Regions from separate parts of the Lactococcus taiwanensis genome, predicted to be linked through region 1. Evidence: predicted binding sites of a transcription regulator. Region 1 holds the regulator's gene; the other holds the start of a gene.
The links. Region 1 encodes CtsR, which represses protease genes until heat stress. Its sites were predicted from a motif close to TTGGTCAAAAAAGGTCAAANA; they were not measured.
Positions count from the first base shown of each region.

Region 2: the regulator CtsR is predicted to act here: its motif matches at 1,232-1,252, upstream of clpB (ATP-dependent chaperone ClpB).

Region 1 covers NZ_CP070872.1:728,879-732,311, forward strand. Annotated here, with positions in the region: gene mltG (endolytic transglycosylase MltG) at 1-753, shown strand, start outside; gene greA (transcription elongation factor GreA) at 923-1,393, shown strand; gene JW886_RS03720 (CtsR family transcriptional regulator) at 1,615-2,070, shown strand; gene JW886_RS03725 (ATP-dependent Clp protease ATP-binding subunit) at 2,060-3,433, shown strand, end outside.
Region 2 covers NZ_CP070872.1:1,404,147-1,407,579, reverse strand. Annotated here, with positions in the region: gene JW886_RS06910 (restriction endonuclease subunit S) at 23-1,216, opposite strand; gene clpB (ATP-dependent chaperone ClpB) at 1,327-3,433, shown strand, end outside.

The DNA.
Region 1 (3,433 bases):
ATTCCAGAAGGTTATACCTTAACGCAAATTTCCAAAGCGATTGCTGTAAATTCACAAGAGAAAAATGCAAAGACGCCTTTCACAACTGCGGCTTTCATGAAAACCGTACAGGATGAAACTTTTATCAACAAAATGGTTAAAGCCTATCCGAAACTGTTTGCTAGTCTTCCTGCAAAGGATTCAGGCGTGAAGTATCAGCTTGAAGGTTATCTTTATCCTGCAACTTATGACTATACAAAATCTTCGACAGTTGAATCGATGATTGAAAGTATGATAGCAGCGATGAACGCCCAACTGACTCCTTATTATGATACCATCACTTCGCAAGGATTGAGTGTTAATGAAGTCTTGAGTTTGGCTGCATTAGTTGAAAAAGAAGCGAATAATGATGATGATCGGCGTCAAGTGGCAGCTACCTTCTTCAATCGTATGAATCAAGGAATGGTACTAGGTTCAAACCTCTCTGTTCTTTATGCTGAGGATAAACTGGGTGAAAAGACTTCACTTGAGCAAGATGCGAATATTGACACTACGATTGATTCACCATATAATTTGTACACCAATACTGGCTTTGGTCCTGGTCCGGTAGATAGTCCAAGTCTATCTTCAATCAAGGCAGTGCTAAATCCAGCTCAAAATGATTATCTTTATTTCGTTGCTGATGTAACGACAGGTAAGGTTTACTTTGCTAAAACATTGGAAGAACAAAATAAAAATGTTCAAACTTATGTTAATGATAAAATTAAAAACTAGGAAATCACTTCAAACTTGTTTGTAGGATAAGACAAGGAGGAACGTTGATGCATAATCAGCGTCCTCTTGTTTTGTGAAGATGACAATTCCTAAAAGTTCGACCGTAGGGAACAAAAGAAGTTGCTTTCAGTTGAGCTGGTCAAAAAGTTTATAGAAAAAGGAAGAAAAAATGGAAAAAACATACCCAATGACCCAAGAGGGTCTTGATAAATTAAAAGATGAACTTGAGAATCTTAAACTCGTTAAACGTCCAGAAGTAATTGATCGGATTAAAGTGGCACGCAGCTATGGCGACCTTTCTGAAAACTCTGAGTATGAAGCAGCTAAAGATGAGCAAGCTTTCATTGAAGGGCGTATTTCAACTGTAGAAACAATGATTCGCTATGCTGAAATTGTAGATAACGCTAAAATTGCTAAGGATGAAGTGGCTCTTGGTAAAAAAGTTACTTTTGTAGAAGTAGGGGATACAGAAGAAGAGTCTTATCAAATCGTCGGTACAGCCGAAGCGGATCCTTTCTCTGGGAAAATTTCGAATGAATCACCGATTGCACGGGTGCTGATTGGTAAAAAAGTAGGAGATACAGTCAACGTACCTTTACCTGTTGGTGAAATGACTGTTAAGATTGTGAATGTTGATTGATTAAATTAAAAAAGCCACCAAAAGGGGCTTTTTTTTGTTACTGACAGCTTCATCAGTAGCCTTTTCTTACAGGTTTCGCAGGGAAAATACTGCTCTATTACTGATAGTCCTATCCGCACTTTTAATGGCTATTCTTGGTAAAAATTATTATTTTTAGGTATAATAGTCAGTAATAGTCAAAGATTATTTTAGGAAAATGGATCAAAGGAAAGGAAAAGGAAATGTCTACTCAAAAAAATACATCAGATATTATTGAAGCTTATTTGAGACACTTGCTTGAAGAAGCTCAGGAGATAGAGATTAAACGCGTGGACTTGGCCAATCAATTTGATGTGGTGCCTAGTCAGATTAATTATGTGATTAAAACACGTTTTACAGCCTCAAAAGGGTATGATGTGGAATCAAAACGCGGTGGCGGCGGCTACATTAAAATCGTTAAATATCAGTATTCCGCACGTCATGAATTTTTGACGGCATTGTATCAAAAGGTTCCGGCCAATCTATCAAGCAAGGCGGCACATGATATTATCCAACTTCTTTTTGATGAAAAGGTCCTAACAGAGCGTGAAGGTAATCTGCTCCTTCTTATCCTTACTGACGGAGCCATCAGTCCTTTTACACGCGGGACAATGATGAAAAGCATAATAAATAGATTGGATCGTGATGATGAAATTTGAAAATATCGAGTATACCCCAACGATTGAAAGAATATTAGAAAAGGCAGCAGAATATGCCTATCAATATGAGTATGGCGCGATTGAAAGTGCGCATCTTTTAGCTGCAATGGCCTCCATTCCAGGCTCAATTGCTTACAGTGTCTTAGGGGCTATGAAGGTGGATGCCTCTGATTTATTAATTGACTTGGAAGACTTATCGAGTCATGTGTCCAGTGAGCGCGACGAACTTGTTTTCTCGCCCCGTGCTGAAGAGGTAATGACTCTTGCTCAGCTCTTAGCTAAGCATAATGGCTCGCAGCTTGTTGGAACGGAGCATGTCCTTTACGCTCTTTTACAAGTCGAAGATGGCTTCGCACTTCAACTATTGAAATTACAAAAGATTAACATCGTCTCTGTGCGAAAAGAACTTGAAAAACGCACAGGACTTAAAACACCAGAAGTTAAAAAGGCTGTAACTCCAATGTCTAAGCGAAATTTAGCTAAACGTGTTTCAGCAACAACGAATACTCCTACTTTAGACTCCGTTTCATCTGATTTGACAGAAGAAGCCCGAGCGGGAAAGTTGGATCCGATGATTGGTCGGGAGGCTGAAATTGAACGTTTAGTTCACATTTTAAGTCGTCGTACGAAAAATAACCCTGTCTTAGTTGGAGAACCTGGGGTAGGGAAGTCAGCGATCATTGAAGGGTTAGCCCAAAGAATTGTAAACGGTGAAGTGCCAGTCGGTTTGATGAATAGTCGTATCATGGCACTTAATATGGCAACAGTTGTTGCAGGGACAAAATTCCGTGGAGAGTTTGAAGACCGGTTGACAGCGATTGTCGAAGAGGTCAGCAATGATCCAGAGGTAATTATTTTTATTGATGAGCTACATACCATTATTGGAGCAGGCGGAGGAATGGATTCGGTCAACGATGCAGCGAATATTCTCAAGCCCGCCTTGGCTCGTGGTAACTTCCAAATGATTGGTGCGACAACTTATAATGAATATCAAAAATACATTGAAAAAGATGAAGCATTAGAACGCCGTCTAGCTCGAGTGAATGTTGAGGAGCCTACGCCAGATGAGGCAATCGCTATCTTGGAAGGCTTACGGGAAAAATTTGAAACTTATCATCATGTTCAATTTACTGACGAAGCCATCAGAAGCGCCGTCATGCTCAGTGTGCGTTATATGACCAGCCGTAAGTTGCCAGATAAAGCCATTGACCTTTTAGATGAAGCAGCAGCTTCGGTAAAAATATCAATCAAAAATCAACAAGCTAAACGTTTAGAGTTAGAAAAAGCAGTACAAGAAGCTCAAAAAGACTTGTCAGAGGCAGTTGTTCATTTAGATATTACGGCTTCTCGAGAAAAAGAAGCG
Region 2 (3,433 bases), 680 kb from region 1:
GCTATAATACGTCTTTTTTTAATTAAAGAAACATTTTTTGAAGAAGTCCTTGTTTTAGTGCATTTAACTTATTAAGTTTAGACTGATGAAGAGTGATAGTATCATCGAGTTGTTTAAAGAATGATCCTATTTTTTGTTGTTCCTCAAACTCAGGGATTAGGATAGGCATTTTCTCCATTTGTTTTCCAGAAACTTCGACAAAAGTGGAGCCTGCTCCTGTAACTTCTCCATATCGTTTTAATTCATGAGTTCTGGAAAAAATAAAATAACTGTCTAATTCGCTTATTTGTGGAACTATTGACTGGAACCCTTGATTAGTTGCCCCTTCTTTTGCCAAAATAGCAGTATTCCCAATCCCAGCACGAGAAGTAAACAACACAGTACCTACAGGTAAAATTTTAGCAGAACTTTTTTGTAAACCAAGTTTAGTTATCTTCTTTCTACTTCCAGATACGTAAATTTTTTCCCCTATTTCAACTGGAGAATACCAATCTATATCCCCCTCCCAATATTCTGAAATATTTGTACTCGGAGTTCCGCCGCCAACGATAGATGCTATTTCTCCTAACTTACGCTGTTCCCATTCATTCTCGAAGTTAGTAAATCTAACCCTTGGAACTTTTTCACCATTTTGAGGGAACATCTGCTGTAAATATCCCTGTTTGAGCAGTTTTAGTTTGTCTAACTTACGTTGATGAAGAGTGAGTGCAGTATCTATTTGTCGCAAGAAAGAAGAAATTTGCTGTTGTTCTTCAAAACTTGGAAGCATAATCTTAATGCCCATGAAGTCATCATAGTTGATGTTAAGAAGCCCATCCATTCGTGCCCCAGATGAAACTAATTTACCTAATTCTCTGTCTGGCCGTTTGGTAGCAAACATGTATTCCATAAAATCTGCTTCAGCTTCATCTGTTACTTTGAAACTGTGATAAACACGTGGTACCAATGCTTCGTCATAATTTTGAAGTGAAAATACAACACCATATTTTGCTAATTTTGAATTGCCATGGTTATAAGATAATTCTCCCTTTGAGAGCAGGGTGTAATTCTTTTGTTCCTTGCCAGCAATGTTAGCTGAAAATCTTTCACGTTGGTCAAGCCAACCTTCAGAAGCAGAAATTGTGAGTGTTGGTAGATCCATTCTTCCATCATTTCCACGAACACGTTCAGAAACATCTCTTAACTTACGCTGTTCCCAAGCAAAAAAATAAGTCAAAATAATGAGTTAAAAAGTTTGACCATTACTGACCAATGCGTTATAATTAGAATGTAGTGAGAAAAAGATAATAATCACTACTAACTATGAAATCGAAATGAGGTGTTTTTATGGACATCGAAAAAATGACAACAACGATGCAAGAAGCACTTGGTGCAGCGCAACAAATTGCGCAAGTTCGTCATCACCAAGTGATTGAAGTTCCACATTTATGGCGAGTTTTTGTTCAACCCAATAGTTTTGGGGCGAACTTTTATAAAGATTTAGGGGTTGACCTAGATGACTTTACAAATTTAATTGAAAAAGAAATTGACAAAATTAATTCAGTAGAAGGTTCAAATATTACTTATGGCCAAAACCTAAGTCCAGATTTGTTCCAAGTCTTTACTGAAGCAGACAAAATTGCGCAAAAAATGGGCGATGAATACCTCTCAACGGAGATTATTCTCCTTGCCCTCTTTGAGCTCAAGCAAAATCCATTGACCAGTTATTTGGTTAGCCATGGACTAACAAAAGCAAAAGCGCAAGCTGCGATTGAAGAATTACGCGGAGGTGATAAAGTGACCAGTCAAAATGCAGAAGAAACATACAAAGCACTTGAAAAATATGGGGTAGATCTCGTTGCTCAAGTTAAATCAGGTAAACAAGATCCTGTCATTGGACGTGATGAAGAAATTCGTGATGTCATTCGAGTGCTTTCTCGTAAAACAAAAAATAACCCCGTTCTTATTGGTGAACCTGGGGTTGGTAAAACAGCCATTGTCGAAGGTTTGGCACAACGGATTGTCAGAAAAGACGTTCCTGAAAATCTGAAAGATAAAACCATCTTTTCATTGGATATGGGTGCTCTGATTGCAGGAGCGAAATATCGTGGTGAATTTGAAGAACGACTCAAAGCAGTTCTTAATGAAGTGAAAAAATCAGATGGACAAATTATCCTCTTTATTGATGAACTGCATACGATTGTTGGTGCAGGTAAAACAGAAGGTTCAATGGATGCAGGCAACCTTTTAAAACCAATGCTTGCACGTGGTGAACTCCATTTGATTGGGGCAACGACTCTTGATGAATATCGTAAATACATGGAAACCGATAAAGCCCTTGAACGTCGTTTCCAAAAGGTCTTGGTGACTGAACCTACTGTTGAAGATACGATTTCAATCTTGCGTGGGCTTAAAGAACGTTTTGAAATCCACCATGGAGTGACCATTCATGATAATGCTCTTGTTGCAGCAGCCACCCTTTCAAATCGTTATATTACAGATCGATTTTTACCAGATAAAGCTATTGACTTGGTTGATGAAGCCAGTGCAACCATTCGTGTAGAAATGAATTCACTCCCAACTGAGCTTGACCAAGCCAATCGGCGTTTAATGCAATTAGAAATTGAAGAAGCGGCCCTCAAAAAAGAACGGGATGATGCTTCTAAGAAACGTCTTGAAATTATACGTGGTGAAATTGCTGAACTTCGAGAAGAAAATAATCAACTCAAAGCGCAATGGGAAGCTGAGAAAAAAGAAGTGGGCAATATTTCTGAAAAACGAAATGAATTAGAACATGCTCGCCACGAATTGGAAGAAGCTCAAAATGAAGGAAACTTAGAAAAAGCAGCAGCCCTTCGTTATGGTAAAATTCCTGAGCTTGAAAAAGAACTCAAAGCTATTGAAGAAAAAGCAAAATCAGATGATTTATCCTTAGTTCAAGAGTCCGTCACTGAAGAACAAATCGCCGAAGTGGTTGGACGCATGACTGGTATTCCAATTACCAAATTGGTTGAAGGGGAACGTGAGAAATTACTTCACTTGCCAGAAACACTGCATCAAAGGGTCGTTGGACAAGATGAAGCGGTTGAAGCTGTATCTGATGCCATTATCCGTGCGCGTGCAGGAATTCAAGACCCTAACCGTCCACTTGGCTCATTCCTCTTCCTCGGTCCAACTGGGGTAGGTAAGACGGAGCTTGCGAAAGCTTTGGCTGAAAATCTCTTTGATTCAGAAGAGCATATGGTTCGGATTGACATGAGTGAATATATGGAAAAACACTCTGTCTCTCGTTTAGTTGGAGCCCCTCCAGGATATGTCGGCTACGATGAAGGCGGCCAATTGACCGAAGCTGTTCGTCGTAATCCTTATACCATCATCTTGCTTGATGAAATCGAAAAAGCACATCCCGATGTCTTCAATATCTTGTTGCAAGTGTTGGATGATGGTCGTTTGA